Linked DNA regions of Kordia sp. SMS9. The protein of the gene in region 1 binds, or shares a complex with, the protein of each later gene. Links are inferred from orthologs where the notes say so. Each region holds a gene or a part of one and is shown in the gene's direction. Other genes may lie near its edges.

The links.
Region 2: the proteins of mnmE (region 1) and mnmG are in contact, whole or in part, in a solved structure (PDB 9HIP), measured with the Escherichia coli proteins. The link is inferred for Kordia sp. SMS9 from one-to-one orthologs.

The regions. Positions count from the first base shown.
Region 1 is NZ_CP031153.1:3,791,579-3,799,689, reverse strand. What follows is about bases 3,089-5,909. They hold mnmE (tRNA uridine-5-carboxymethylaminomethyl(34) synthesis GTPase MnmE), read left to right. Parts: upstream 3,089-3,713; coding sequence 3,714-5,105; downstream 5,106-5,909. Other genes in these bases: KORDIASMS9_RS16040 (DUF294 nucleotidyltransferase-like domain-containing protein), read right to left, coding at 5,762-5,909; KORDIASMS9_RS16045 (PolC-type DNA polymerase III), read right to left, coding at 5,107-5,760; KORDIASMS9_RS16055 (YfcC family protein), read right to left, coding at 3,089-3,553. Outside these bases: KORDIASMS9_RS16070 (putative adhesin), read right to left, coding at 1-214; KORDIASMS9_RS16065 (LytTR family DNA-binding domain-containing protein), read right to left, coding at 489-839; argE (acetylornithine deacetylase), read right to left, coding at 999-2,147; more of KORDIASMS9_RS16055, read right to left, coding at 2,150-3,088; more of KORDIASMS9_RS16040, read right to left, coding at 5,910-7,651; KORDIASMS9_RS16035 (TonB-dependent receptor domain-containing protein), read left to right, coding at 8,105-8,111. UniProt on the Escherichia coli protein: Exhibits a very high intrinsic GTPase hydrolysis rate. Involved in the addition of a carboxymethylaminomethyl (cmnm) group at the wobble position (U34) of certain tRNAs, forming tRNA-cmnm(5)s(2)U34.
Region 2 is NZ_CP031153.1:1,260,923-1,269,112, forward strand. Bases 2,015-4,914 are described here. They hold mnmG (tRNA uridine-5-carboxymethylaminomethyl(34) synthesis enzyme MnmG), read left to right. Parts: upstream 2,015-2,478; coding sequence 2,479-4,350; downstream 4,351-4,914. Other genes in these bases: ybeY (rRNA maturation RNase YbeY), read left to right, coding at 2,015-2,428; KORDIASMS9_RS05505 (GNAT family N-acetyltransferase), read left to right, coding at 4,369-4,914. In the rest of the region: KORDIASMS9_RS05490 (DUF4175 family protein), read left to right, coding at 1-2,013; more of ybeY, read left to right, coding at 2,006-2,014; more of KORDIASMS9_RS05505, read left to right, coding at 4,915-5,226; KORDIASMS9_RS05510 (bifunctional 2-polyprenyl-6-hydroxyphenol methylase/3-demethylubiquinol 3-O-methyltransferase UbiG), read left to right, coding at 5,315-6,157; KORDIASMS9_RS05515 (OmpH family outer membrane protein), read left to right, coding at 6,459-6,983; KORDIASMS9_RS05520 (LytTR family DNA-binding domain-containing protein), read right to left, coding at 7,279-8,025; KORDIASMS9_RS05525 (sensor histidine kinase), read right to left, coding at 8,028-8,190. UniProt on the Escherichia coli protein: NAD-binding protein involved in the addition of a carboxymethylaminomethyl (cmnm) group at the wobble position (U34) of certain tRNAs, forming tRNA-cmnm(5)s(2)U34.

The DNA.
Region 1 (8,111 bases):
TTGAGGTTCCACTACTATTATCATGATGCAATGTAAGTGTGTTAATTAACACTTGATTAATCATTGCTGATGCTACATCAGTCATTAAAGTGTATCCAATTGGTTGCAGTATATAAAGATCAATGTTTTCGGGAAGCATTGTGTTCGTTGCTCCACCTGAATAACTACCATGCCCCAAAAGAACGAGATCTTTGTTTGTAACTTGTACGCTCATATTTTCTAATTATTTTTATAGAACTGTACTTTTTAGATAAAATAGATTTATCACTAAAAATTACAGTAACTTTATTATTAGTTTTATTAAATATTAGGATTCTGATTCCTACTTATGATCAAAAACAATTTTAGTAGCTACTTAATCGAAATATCTTGTTTTTGATTGGTGCTAAATTCAGCAAAAAGTGAAGGTAAATTCTTTAAAAGTGGATAAGCGTCCTAAATTCGTAGTCAAACGTATTTATTATCGTTATGAATATTCTTTCTAACAATTAAGAAAAAACTTCAAAATTACTCGTAAACTTTTTTTTATAGCGCTCGCTAATCGTAATCGAAGTGCCCGATTTTAGATAAATAGCGTTTTCTGTGAGGTTGATTTCTTTCATTTTGTCAAAATTCACCAAAAACTTTCGGTGAACTTGTTCAAAATTGACAGATTGAAGTACTTGCTTCATTTTATACAAAGAAAGTCGAATGATGTATTTTTTTTCTTCAGTATAAAGTGTCGTGTAGTTTTTCTCCACTTCAATGTATTCCAAATCCTCAAAATCAATCTTACTAATGATATGATGATTTTTTACAAGTAAATAGTTCAACGTAGACTGCCCTTTTTCTAATACCAACGTATTATTTTTTAAGTTTTCATGTAATTAAAACTTAAAAGTTCTGAAAAAAATTAGTGACAAATTAGAAAAGTTCCACGGACGCGGCATAATTAGGAATAAACGCAGGTTTTTATCCCCTAAAAGAAACTAAAAGTGTTTTTTTTAATTGAATTTATATTAATTGCTAAATTCTGCAATTAATTTTCCGAGTATTTCCACACAGCGATCTAATTGTTCTTCTGTGACAAATTCATTGGCACGATGTGCCTGATCGATACTTCCTGGTCCGCAGATAATACTTTCATATCCAGCTTCATGAAACTGTCCCGCTTCTGCAGCATACGCAACGGTTTTCCAAGTATAATTTTCGGTCAGTTTTTGAACTAAACCAACAATGCTATCCGTTTCTTTGGTATCTAAAGCTGGAACTGGCGGATGTATTAAGGTATTGGTGATTTTAAAATCTGGAAACTTTTTTTGAACTGCTGCTTCACGTTCCGCACAAAAGTCATAATACTCTTGAAATACTTGGTGAATGTCATCTTTTGGAATCACGCGGATATCCCATTCAAAACTACAATAATCTGCTACAATATTCGTGGCAACTCCACCTTGAATTTGTCCCACATGAATGGTAGAATGTGGCGGATCAAAACGATCATCTACGGAAGTTTTCGCTATCAGTTTCATTTTATTTTCCAACCATACAATCAAGCGTGTACTTTCATGAATGGCACTTATTTCTTTGTGAATTCCGCTACTATGTCCCGCAGAACCATTGACTTCCGTTTTTACATAACACACACCTTTTTTTCCAATGACAGGTTCTAGCATGGAAGGTTCGCCGATAATGGCATATTTGGGTATTTCTAGATATGTTTTTTGGATATGTTTGATTAAATCGGGCGCAGCCAAACAACCTATTTCTTCATCGTAACTAAACGCAAAATAGATTGGTTTTTGTAAATCTGCTTGTATCATGTCGGGTAAAACTGCTAAACAACAGGCAACAAAACCTTTCATATCACAGCTTCCACGAGCATATAGCTTTCCTTCTTTTTCAGTTAGCACAAACGGATCTGTATCCCAAATTTGTCCTTTTACAGGAACTACATCGGTATGACCAGAAAGAATGACGCCACCATCAACTGCGGGACCAATTCTACAATGCAAAGAAGCTTTTGTGTTTTCTTCGTTTGGAACCAGCGTGGTTTTGATTCCTAGAGATTCAATATATTCTTGAATCCAATGAATGATACTCAAATTACTTTCACCGCCAAATACGGGAAAACTTACCAAATGACTTAATAGTGTAGTTGCGTTCATAGTTAATGATAGCCAATTAATACTGCGATTACAAGTGTGATTGCTGAAAAAATAAATATTGTGAAGGCAACAGGAAGTATAAATCGAAACCAACGATCAATGGGTACACGACACATGCTCAACATCGCGATGAGTCCTCCGAGTGTAGGATTGATTAAATTAGAAACGCCATCGCCAATTTGAAATGCTAGAATCGTAGTTTGCCGTGTTAATCCAATAACTTCTCCAGCAGGAATCATTACGGGTAAGGTTGCCAATGCTTGTCCACTTCCTGAAGGAATAAAAAAGTTAATGATACTTTGCGATATTGCCATTCCGACCGCAGAAAAATGTAAAGACAATTCTTTCAATACTTCTGATAGATGAAATGAAATGGTATCGCTGATATGTCCCATTTCCAATAATACTTTGATCGTTGTAGCAAAACCAACCATAAAAGCGCCTGGAGCTACATACGCTACTGATTTTAATAGCGTTTCACTAAAGGTATTGGCATCCATCTTTCCAATAATTCCGGAAGCTACGGCAACCATTAAAAATATAGCCGAGATTTCGTTGAGATACCAATTCCAATTAAAAACACCATATAAAATGGACGCTAAACCTAAGAGAAATACCGCTATGATGAGCCAATTTTGTATGGATATCGAATACGCTTCAATAGGTTTGGAAAGTGAAATTCCATCAATATTCAATCCTTTTCCAAGACTTTTTGCGGGGTTTTTCGTGATCCTTTTTAAATATCTAACATTGTAAAAAGCCAAGAAACTAAGTGCGCTAAAACATAAGATACTTCGCAACAAAGCACCTGAAAATAATGGAAGCTCCGCAATCTTATGTCCAACACCAACCGTATACGGATTGATGGGTGACAGTCCAAATCCGATCGTAATGGCACCAACGGAAATTCCAGCCGCAAGAATCAAATCGCCACCAAGCGCCAATGCAACCACCGCCGCAATCGGAACCATGGCAATGTTATGTTCATATCCAACAAAAACGCCCAATGCGCCATAAATAAAGGTCATAATAACAACGGCAAGGTATTTTTTTTCTTGTCCAAGGAGTTTTACAAAGGTTCCGACAGCATTTTCAATAGCTTTCGTACGTTCTATAATGCCAAACATAATTCCTCCAGAAAGTACCACAAAGATCACTTCTGCCGCAGCTTTAAAACCTAAAGGAATGGCTTTAAACATGTCTAAAAAACCAATGGGTGTATTAGGAATAATGGTGAATGAATTCGGAATGACACGTTCACGACCGTCAACTACCATACGTTTAAACTCTCCGGCAGGAATTAGATAACTCAGTAATGTTACAAAAATGATAATGATGAATATAATGACGACAGCATGCGGAATTCGTTCATACCATTTTTTCCTGTTTTTTAAGCTTGTATTCAAAAGTTGGTTTGGTTTGAAAATAAATTGAAGCCTAATGTAATCAAAAACTCAACTATTTTTGATTTTTCTTGAAAATAAAATAAAAAAAGGAATCAAAAAGCGAAGCATCGCAACATTCAAAAACCAAACATATTCCCTACTTTTGCACAAATTTTACACTATGATTCCAAATGATACAATTGTCGCTTTGGCAACTCCTTCTGGAGCAGGCGCAATTTCTGTGATTCGAGTTTCTGGAAAAGATGCCATTACAATTTGTGAACCACTTTTTAAATCGGTTCGTAACAAAAAGTTGAGCAAGCAGAAATCACATACGATTCATTTAGGTCATATTATAGATGACAATCGCTATTTGGATGAGGTTTTAGTGTCTTTGTTTAAAGGGCCAAACTCGTACACCGGCGAAAATACTATTGAAATTTCCTGTCACGGTTCGGTGTACATTCAACAACAAATCATTCAATTATTATTGCGAAATGGCTGTAGAAACGCGAATGCAGGAGAATTTACCTTGCGATCATTTTTAAATGGAAAACTCGATTTATCACAAGCGGAAGCTGTAGCAGATTTGATTGCGAGCGATTCCGAAGCATCACACCAATTGGCAATGCAGCAAATGCGTGGCGGATTTAGCAATGAAATCAAAAACTTGCGTGAAGAACTCTTAAACTTTGCTTCGTTGATAGAATTGGAACTCGATTTTGCCGAAGAAGATGTAGAATTTGCCGATCGTACACAGTTTAAAACTTTGATTCAACGCATTCAATTCGTCCTAAAACGTTTAATTGATTCGTTTGCGGTTGGAAACGTAATCAAAAACGGAATTCCCGTCGCGATTGTGGGCGAACCGAATGTGGGAAAATCTACTTTACTAAATGCCCTATTGAACGAAGAACGCGCCATTGTTTCCGACATCGCAGGAACAACGCGTGATACGATTGAAGACGAATTGATCATTGACGGAATTTCCTTCCGATTTATTGATACTGCGGGAATTCGCGAAACGAAAGACGTTGTGGAAAGCATCGGAATTCAGAAAACTTTTGAAAAAATTGAACAAGCACAAGTTGTTATTTATTTGATTGACAGTTCACAGTTGACAGTCGACAGTTTGGCAGTGTTGCAAACTGAAATTGGAAAAATCAAAAATAAATATCCGCAAAAGCCGCTTGTTATTGTTGCGAATAAAACTGACATGCTCAAAAAGCCACAAATTGAGCAATTACAATCAGAAATTGAAAACATTCATATTTTATCTGCCAAAGAAAATATCGGTGTGGATTCTTTAAAAGAAAAACTCGTTTCATTTGTCAATACTGGTGCGTTGCGAAATAATGAAACCATCATTACCAATACACGTCATTACGATGCTTTGCTCAAAGCTTTGGAAGAAATTGACAAAGTCCATTACGGATTGGAATCTGGCTTATCAAGCGATCTCATGGCGATTGATATTCGACAAGCGTTGTATCATTTCGGAGAAATCACCGGAGAAATTACGAGTGACGATTTGTTAGGGAATATTTTTGCGAATTTTTGTATTGGGAAGTAATTTATATAACTCTCACAGGTCTTAATAGATCTTTCAATGTTAATTGATCTCTCGCGGTTAGTTTTGAAAGGATTTTTAAAAACAGCAATGCCGTAATATACGCATCACCTGAAGCAGTGTGTCTGTCGTGCAAGGGAATGTTGAAACGTTTGGAAAGCTCGTCGAGACTGAAATGTGCTTTGCTAGTGTCTAATTTCGTTTTTTGAAATAAATGTCCCGTGTCCAACGTTTTGTTTTTCAGTTTTGGCAATTCAAGTCTTCGCAACGCATTATTGATCATTGCAACATCAAATGCCGCATGGTGCGCTACCAATACTGCATCTTTGACATACGCTAGAAACTGTTGTACAGCTTCCAATTCGTCAATTTTGGTCAGCTTCCCTTCTTTGAGTAAACCGTGTATTTTTACCGTTTCACTATTGAATATGTCTTGTATTACATAGGTTTCTAATTGATCCGCTACTTTTATTTTTAAACCTTCCACAGCAATACAACCTATGGAAAGTATTCTGTCTTTTTTCGTGTCCAAACCTGTGGTTTCGGTATCAAACACCACAAATCGAATGTGTTCAAGTTGTTGTTCTTGTGATGTTTTAAAATAGGAACTGTAAGTATTCCAAAACTCAGGATACGATTTGCGTCTAAACCAATTCATATTATAATAATTGAGAGAGTTTGAAACGTACTTTGATCAACTCTTGTATTTCTTTAATTGCTTTAAAACTGCGTTTCAATCGCAATCGTTCCCTTTTGGTAAGTGCTGCTAAATCTATAAAGCGACCAGAATTACCATTTGCTAATCCGTGGTGCGTTCTAAAACGTAAAAGATTTTTATAGGCTTCCATGCAAAAAAGATAGGTGTCTTTATTTTGAGGTTCTAGTTCCGCTAATTTTTCATAACGTTCTAAAGTATTGTTGATGGATTTGATATTGTGAGATAAGATCAACAGTCGTGCAGCATCTACCAATGGCATCATGGCGCGTGCTTTGATATCAAACTCATCTTTATGTGCGCCATCATCTTCTACCAAAAACTGTCTAAAAAAACTTAATGGCGGCGGATTTTGCAATGCATTTCTCCCCAAATACGTTAAAAAGATGTCATAAGCTTCAATACTTTTAAAAATATGTTCAGAAAGTTGCTGCACCAATGTTGCATCTCCGTACACTTGAGCGTAATCAAAAAATATTGTACAAAGCATTAAGTTATCTTGATCGGGCATGGAAATCCAACGGCTAAATTGCTGTGACCATTCCGAAACCGAATTGCACCATTTTGGATTATTACTCATCATCTGTGCAGGACACAATTCAAAACCTACCATTTCTAAACTTTTATTGATCATCTCCGAAAGTTTCAGAAAGTAGGATTTCGTAGCTTCATAAAGATCCGTTGCAACATCTTCAAACACCAACGCATTATCTTGATCCGTCATCAACAATTGCTCTTCTCTTCCCTGACTTCCTATTGCTAACCACGCAAATTTTACAGGTGGTTTTGTGTCCATTTTTGCCAACGCAAATTCAATAATCCGTTGCGTAATAGCATCATTAATCGCAGCAACTAATTTGGAGACAAAGTCAATGGGAATGTCCTGCGCTAAGTATTTCGCTAACAGCGTTTCAGTACGTTTTCTAATGTCTTTGAGTTGCTCTACAGCATCACTTCGTTTTATTTCTTTAACGAGTGAAGAAGCGTTGTTTTCTCTGAGTACAATGATATCATGTTCAGACAAAATTCCCGTAAGGTTTGATGTATTGGTTCCATCTTTTGTAATGCACAAATGTGTAATTTTATTTTTTAACATGGCAATTTGTGCTTCTGCCACCGTAATCGTTTCTGGATACGTAATCACAGGCGAAGACATGATTGTAAACACCGTAGTATCAATACTGTGTTCGCCAGTAGCAATCTTGGTTCTCAGATCTTTATCTGTAATAATTCCAATAGGATTTTCATTTTCTATTATTACAATGGAGCCTACACGTTTTTCAGTCATTATTTTTGCAGCTACTCTAACACTTGTATTTGGAGTACAGGTTACTGGGTTTTTAGAATAATCGATTGTTTGCAAATAAGTATATTCTGTAGCACGATTCAGTGTTTCTATAAATTCGTCATCTTCTATTTTTTTTACGCTGTTATTAGCAACAAAACTTGTCATCAAAAACTGGCTTGCCGCTTTGTTCGACGTAATATAGGTTTCTAAAAGTTCCGAAGAAATACTATACACAATGCTTTCTTCAATAGCTTTTGCACTGAGTTGGTAATTACCTTTGCGAAGTAATGCTCGCAAGCCAAAAATATCACCTTCATCGCATTGATCTGCCAAATGGTTCGTAGCTCTAAACAAACCAATAGCACCTTCTCTCACTACATAAAAATGATTTTCTACGAGTGTGCCTATTTCAAAAAGGTAGTTGTCTTTTTCCAAATAAATTACATCTACCGCTTGTGATATCGTAAAGAGTTGATCTCGATTCAAGAAACTAAATGGTGGAAATGCCTTTAAATAATCGTAGATACGTTCTGCAATGGTATTCATGCATACAATGTAACCAAAAATGTAGCTTCAATACATGAGAAATGTCATATTTATTGCTAAAATGATATAGTTTTTTGATTTATTATTTTAAGGAGTTCGATATAAAATTATTGAGTGAAATACTTGCTTTTGTTCATGCGTAACAGAAAATGAATACCTTTTTAAAACATAACAAAACACAGCTTTTGCATACTTTTAATACAAAAAAATATCTTTAATTGAAGGAAACGAACAATCATCACTTCTTTTATTATCAATACAATTGTTAGTTTTGCACAGGAAAACATCTCATCTAAATTACTTATAGTAAATCAAGCAGAAGTCACCCAAAATTCTTCACTACTTCTAAAAAAAACTCTAAACATCATTCATCAAAAATAATTTTTAACTAAAAAACTGCAACAAGCTTTCTTACGTATGTAACATTGAAAACCAATCAATTTTACAAATACAATGACAA
Region 2 (8,190 bases), 2.5 Mb from region 1 along the record:
ATTCGTGGAGGAAAGAATGTAAAAAGTGAAATCTTCAACTATCGAAAACTCACCGATACGGAGTTGCAAACAAAACAGTTGCAACAGCAAAACGAAACGATCAAAGATTTAGACAAATCTCTAGAAAAGCTTCAAAAGCAACAAGACGAGCTCAAAAAGATCACTCAAAATCAAAAAGAAAAAAGTGAGCTGAATTTCAACGATCGTAAAAAGCTGGAAAAATTCTTGCAGCGACAAGATCAAAGCGATCAAATGATGAAGAAATTCTCAGAACAATTAGAGCAAAACTTAGAAGATTTTCAAAAGGAAGAAACGCAAGATGACGAAGACAAAGAGTTGTTGAAAGAACGTTTGGAACGTCAGCAAAAAGAATTGGAGAAGAATGAAAAGTTGATGGAAGAGCTGAAAAAATTAGCCGATAAAATCAGCGAAGAAGAATTGCAAGAAAAACTCGAAGAACTCGGAAAACAACAACAAAATAATAAAAAGAATCTGGAGCAAATTCTGGAATTGACAAAGCGTTATTATGTAACCAAAAAAGCAGAAAAGATTCAAAAAGAACTCCAAGAATTAGCGAAAGAGCAAGAAGAATTGTCTAAAAAATCAGGTGACGAAAATACCAAAGAAAAGCAAGATGATCTGAATAAGAAATTTGACGATTTGCAAAAGCAGATGGACGAATTGGACAAAGAAAACAACAAGCTCAAAAAACCGCTAGACTTAGAACGAAGCAAAGACGATGAAGAAGACATCAAAGAAGAACAGGAAGGCGCTTCTGAAGATTTAGAAAAAAGTGAAGAGTCGGAAAGTGAACAACAAAAAGGAGACAAGCAAAAAAGTGCGAAATCAAAGCAGAAAAAAGCGGCTCAAAAAATGCAGCGCATGAGCAAAAGTATGCAAACGTCTATGCAAATGAGCGGGCAACAAAGTATCCAAGAAGATGCCGAAATGCTGCGTCAAATTCTAGATAATTTACTTTTATTCTCTTTCGATGAAGAAACGTTAATGAAAGGTTTTGAATTAATTGACAATTCAAATGCGGGATATGCTTCTAAATTGAAACGTCAAAAAGAACTGCGAAAAATGTTTGAACATGTGGACGATAGTTTATTTGCATTGTCGTTACGTCAGCCAACCATTTCTGAAAAAATTAATGGTGAAATCACAGAGATTTACTATAATATTGACAAATCTTTAGAACAATTAGCGGAGAATAATGTCTACAGAGGTGTTGCTTCTCAACAATACGCGTTGACGTCTACAAACAAGTTAGCTGACTTCCTTAGTGGCGCTTTAGACAACATGAATCAAAGCATGGGAAAAGGTCAAGGTCAAGGAAATCAAGGCATGGGACAGAGTGGACAAAACCAAGGTCAAGGAAAAGGATTTCAATTGCCTGATATCATTCAATCGCAAGAAGACATCAACAAACAGATGAAAGATGGCATGAAGCAAGAAGGTCAAGGAAAAGATGGCAAAGATGGCAAAGAAGGTGGCAAGGAAAAAGGTGACAAAGGCAAAGGAAACAAAGATGGAGAAGATGGTGAAAACGGTCAAAATGGTGGTGGATCGGGTAGTGGAAGTGAAGACCAATCAGGAAAACTATACGACATTTTTAAGCAACAACAACAGTTGCGCAATCAATTAGAACAGCAATTAAAAGATAAATACGGAGACAAAATTGAAGATCCACAAGCGCGCGAATTGCTCAAACAAATGGAGCAAGTAGAAACGGAATTGTTAGAAAGAGGCTTCAATGATGAAACCATGAAAAAGATGATTGAATTGAAATATCAGCTTCAAAAACTAGACAAAGCTGCCTTTGAACAAGAGAAAGAAACCAAGCGAGAATCTACTTCAAATCGCAAAGATTTCAACAATACTACCAATGAAAAAATGCCCGATGTGCGACAGTATTTCAATCAAATTGAGATATTAAACAGACAAGTATTACCTTTGCGGAATAATTACAAAAAGAAAGTACAAGAGTATTTCAAAAAGAAGGATGATTAGTTTTCATTACGAAACGGATTTTGAGCTTTCAACTGAAGCGAAAATAGAACAATGGATTAGCAATGTAATCGCGTCTGAAGACAAACGAGAAGGTGACATCAATTACATATTTTGTGATGATGCGTATCTGCATAAATTGAATGTAGAATTTCTAAATCACGATACGTTAACGGACATTATTAGCTTTGACAATTCTGTTGGAAGTGAGTTGCACGGTGACATATTTATATCTGTAGAACGTGTTGCTGACAATGCCAAAGATTTCAAGGTTTTGTTTGAAGAAGAATTGCGTCGCGTGATGGTTCATGGAGTATTGCACTATTGTGGATACAAAGACAAAACAGACGCCGATCAAGAAAAAATGACCGAAAAAGAAAACGAAAAACTTCAAATGTTCCACGTGGAACACTCATAAATAACTTGTACATAATTGCTAAAGTAAAACAGAATTTCAATCGTTAGGATATGTTTAATACGGAATATGATGTGATTGTTGTAGGCGCAGGACACGCAGGCTCAGAAGCTGCTGCTGCTGCTGCAAACATGGGAAGCAAAACCTTGTTGGTGACGATGAACTTGCAAAACATAGCGCAGATGTCTTGTAATCCCGCTATGGGCGGAATTGCCAAAGGACAAATTGTGCGCGAAATTGATGCGCTTGGAGGTTATAGCGGAATTGTTACGGACAATTCGGCTATTCAATTTAAAATGCTGAACAAGTCCAAAGGACCAGCAATGTGGTCGCCAAGAGCACAAAGCGATCGCATGCGTTTTGCCGAAGAATGGCGTTTGATGTTAGAGCAAACCAATAACCTAGATTTCTATCAAGAAATGGTGCGTGGTTTGATCATTGAAGGAGGAAAAATAAAAGGCGTAAAAACCTCTTTAGGACTAGAAATAAGATCCAAAACAGTTGTCTTAACCAATGGAACATTTCTCAACGGATTGATTCATATTGGTGATAAAAATTTTGGTGGCGGAAGAGCAGGAGAGAGAGCCGCAACTGGAATTACAGAAGAATTGGTAGCACTTGGTTTTGAATCAGGACGAATGAAAACTGGAACACCGCCACGAGTAGATGGAAGATCGTTAGATTATTCAAAAATGATCATTCAGCCAGGTGATGAAGTTCCAGATAAATTCTCGTATTTAAAAGCAACCAAACCATTAGAAACGCAACGTGACTGTCACATGACGTACACATCTCCAGAAGTACATGATTTACTGCGAGAAGGTTTTGATAGATCGCCCATGTTTAATGGAAGAATTAAGTCGATTGGACCACGTTATTGTCCTTCGATTGAAGATAAAATTAATCGTTTTGCTGATAAAGATCGTCATCAATTATTTGTAGAACCTGAAGGCTGGAATACAGTTGAAGTATATGTAAACGGTTTCTCAACGTCGCTTCCAGAAGATGTACAATACAACGCATTAAAATCAGTCGTAGGTTTTGAAAACGTAAAGTTTTTTAGACCTGGATATGCCATTGAATACGATTACTTTCCACCAACACAATTGAAGCATACACTAGAAACCAAACTTGTAGAAGGTTTGTTTTTTGCGGGACAAATTAATGGAACAACAGGTTATGAAGAAGCGGCTTCGCAAGGAATCATGGCAGGAATAAATGCAGCACTTCAAGTGCAGGAAAAGGAAGAATTTATTCTAAAAAGAAACGAAGCATACATCGGAGTTTTAATTGATGATTTGATCACAAAAGGAACGGAAGAGCCGTATAGAATGTTTACGTCTCGCGCTGAATATAGAACGTTGTTGCGTCAAGATAATGCAGATTTTCGTTTAACACCTGTCGGACACAAATTAGGTTTGGCAAGTGAAGAACGTTTGCGAGCGATGGAAACCAAGAAAACAAATTCGGATGCATTTATTCAATTCTTTAAAGACACCAGTGTAAAACCTGAGGAAATCAATCCTGTATTGGAAGCTAAGAATTCATCGAAAGTGAAACAACAGGATAAGATGTTTAAAATATTTGCGCGTCCAAATATTAGTATGGACGACATGCGAAATGTGGCTGCCGTGGAAGAGTTTATTCAAGAACATGCGCTTGGAAAAGATGTATTAGAACAGACGGAAGTTCAAGTCAAATATGCGGGTTATATCAACAAGGAAAAAAGCAACGCAGACAAGTTGAACAACTTAGAACGTGTAAAAATTCCATCAGATTTTGTGTATGATGGCTTGACGAATTTGTCGATGGAGGCACGACAAAAGCTATCTAAAATTCGTCCTGTAAACTTATCGCAGGCTTCACGAATTAGTGGAGTTTCTCCAAGTGATATCAGTGTGATGTTGGTGTATTTGAACAGATAAAAACTTAGATTGTTCCACGTGGAACATTTTCTTATGGAAGTAAAATCACTAGAACATACGCCAATACAAACCATTTTAGAAACGTTGAATTATGCATTTTCGGATTACTTAATTCCCATCAATTTTACCGAAGCGTATGTCAATGAACGTTGGACAGCTTCTGGCGTAGATTACCGTTTGTCGTTTGGTGTATTTGATCAAGGAAAGTTAGTCGGTTTCATTATTCATGCGATTAATAAGTATGATGGAATTAAAGTTGCGTACAATGCTTCTACAGGAATCATTCCGACACATCGAAGAAAAGGTTTGTTGACACAGTTGTATGCAAAGGCGATTTCTGCACTACAGGAAAACGGAATTCAAAAAAGCACGCTGGAATGTATTACTAAAAATGAACGTGCTATTTTGGCGTATCAAAAAGTAGGTTTCAAAATTGATCGACAGTATCATTTATATACCTTCGATTGGAAGAAAACTGAAATTAAATCTGAGTTTGAAATTAAAACGAACGATAACTTTTCTTTTGACGATTTCAAAGAATTACAAAACTATATTCCTTCTATTGAAAATCAAGATCATTTTTTAGAAAAGTATAAAAGTAGTTTGCATGCGATTTCTGTTTTTGACGAAAGTAAAATTGTTGCGTATTTACTCTTTCATAAAACGTCCAAAAGAATTCATCGTTTAGGAGCAAAGGGTAACAATTGGAAAACATACGGAAGTATTTTGTTTACAGGATTACCAACAGGAAATTATAATATCATAAATGTAGCTACAGAAAATAAAAACATACACAGTTTTTTTAAAACAATGAAGTTTGATAATTATATTGATCAATATGATATGAGTTATGATTTCGACTTCGTTCAATCATAAGATTCTGAAAACTGATAAAACAGGTATATTAAAAAATTAATAATGTTCCACGTGGAACAATTTAATAAAAATTTAGAAGCAACTAAAAATGGAGAACATTACAGTAAAAGATCATTCTGTTTCTGGTGAAGATTTTCAATTGGTTTTTGATGAAGTTTTAGAAATGTACAAAACCGAACCACAACCAAGCTTGGAAACCTTGTCTTCCTATTACGAAAGCGAAGATTATATTTCACATACGGATGCCAAGCGTAATTTGTTCGAAAAAATATATCATTGGGTTCGTTCATACATGCTTTCTAAAAAAATGATCATTGTAGAAAAGTACACCAAAAGTAATACTAAAAAAGTATTAGACATTGGTTGTGGCACAGGCGACTTTTTAGCAATGTCTCAAAAATACAAATGGGAAATTGCAGGCGTTGAACCTGACGCACAAGCTAGAAAAATTGCCGCACAAAAAACCGAAACAGAAATTCACACGAACGATTGGCTTTCACAAATTCCCGATCATAGTTTTGATGCAATTACAATGTGGCATGTGTTGGAACATGTTCCAAACTTGGACGAACAAATTGCAACACTAAAAAGAATCATTAAACCTAACGGAAGTCTTTTTATAGCAGTTCCAAATTTTAAAAGTCACGATGCACATCATTACAAAGAATTTTGGGCAGCGTTTGATGTGCCACGACACTTGTGGCATTTCTCACAAAAATCTATCAAATTACTTTTTGCAAAAGAAAACATGAAAGTAGTAAAAATCTTACCAATGAAATTTGATGCGTATTATGTGAGTTTACTTTCTGAAAAACACAAAACAGGTAACATGAATCCGATCAAAGGATTTTACAGAGGATTTGTGTCAAACTTCAAAGCCATATCATCTTCCGAGTATTCTTCGCTCATTTACGTCATAAAAAACAAGTAACAACACATTTTAAGCTGTTTTAAGACTATTATTTAGCAAAACACATACAAACTGCTGTCGATTTTTTAAAACGATCTTAAAAACGGGTATAAAAAGGTGAATTTTAATAAATGATACTTATAATATGATTTAAAACCATAAATTATTCTTATGTCATCGTTTTTCGTTAAAAATCATGCAACCATCACAATTTGTTATGTAAACTTTATTTCTATTTTTGCGGAACGAAAATGACATAAAACAAAAAAACTTGGTTTGCTCATTTTTCAAAAAACCTTGAAACTAATAAAAAACGATACAAATGAAAAAAGGAATTGTTTTAGTACTTGCCGTGTTGGCATTCTATGCTTGTGAAAAACCTGCAAAAATTGGATTTGTAGACAATTCAACGCTCATCAATGATTACGAAGAGAAAAAAGAGTTGGAAGCGCTGATGAAAGTAAAGATTGAAAATTTTGAAAAGCGAAACGACAGTATTGGACGTTCTTTTCAGATGGAAGTTCAAGATGCACAAATTAAAGCTGCAAAAATGTCTCAAAAGAAGCAAGAAGAATTGATGGGACAATTGCAAAACAAACAAACCATGTTGCAACGCCAATTTCAAATGGATGAAAACGCTATCAAACAGGAGAGTCAAACCAAAAATGATTCGATTATCAATAAAATAAAGCGTTTTATTGAGAAGTATGGTGAAAAAAACGGCTACGACTTTATCATGGGAAAAAATGAATTCACTGGGAATTTATACTATGGAAAGGAAACATACGATTTAACGAAGACGATGCTGGAAGAGTTGAATAAGCAATACGCAGCAGAAAAGAAATAATAAAAATAACGCACACAAGATGTACTAAAAAGGCTTTCGAAAGAAGGTCTTTTTTGGTTTTGAATAGAAGTTTAGACTGCGTTGCTTTTAGATCATTAGAATTGAGTATTGAGAGTTTTGAAACGTCATAGCGAACAAAGTGAAGCTGTCTGTTACTTTAGAAACAGATTGCCACGTTGTAAACTCCTTGTATGCTGAGTGAGTTGAAGTAAGCAAGGACGTTTCAAACAAATTGACAAATACACACTACACACTCCGATTCCTAAGTCAGCGTGAGTTCCAACTCGTGCTAAAATCAAACCTTCCGAATCATTTCCAAAAAATCCGCTCGCTTATTTCGTGAAACAGGCAACTTATGATTGTCTTGTAATACCACATATCCTTCGTTTAAATACTTTAAAATATAATTGATATTGATCAAGTGCGATTTGTGAATGAGGTAAAAATCTTGATGTTGTAGCAATTTAAAAAAGTGTCCAATACTGTACGAACTCACAATGGGTTTGCTGTGTAGAAAATAAATTTTAGTATACCCATCGGTTCCTTGACAGTGAATAATGTCTTCAATCTTTACAAACTCCAACCCTTCTTGAGAAGGAATCACAATTTTCTTTTGTTGAAAGGACTGAATGCCCAAATTTTCAATCAACTGTGTGTTTTTTTGCAACGCCGTTTTATCGGCAATATTCTGCGTGGCAACAGAAACGGCTTGTATTAAATCGTGGCTATCAATTGGTTTTACAATATAGCCAATAGCACAATGTTTAATAGCTTCAATGCCGTAATTATCAAAAGCGGTTACAAAAATAACTTCAAAACTAGGCTGTGCAATTGCTTGTAATACTTCAAAACCATTCATACCTGGCATGGCAATGTCTAGAAACACCAATTGTGGTTTCAAATTGGTAATCAATTCCACAGCTTCTTCAGAATCTTGGGTTTCGCCAATAATCTGTACGTTGGGACACAAGCGTTCGAGTTTATTCTTTAAAATCGCTAAGGATTTAAATTCGTCGTCAATCAAAATAGCAGTTACAGTCATAATTAATTTGGTAATTTAAAAATTAGGGTGACAATCGTTCCTTGTTGATCACTAATATCAGAACGATCTTTCATGGTATATTCCACGTGCCAATTATCAATTTGCTCTAGCAATTTTAGACGTTCGTCCAATACTTGAGAAGAATGTGATTGTTGGTTTTTAATC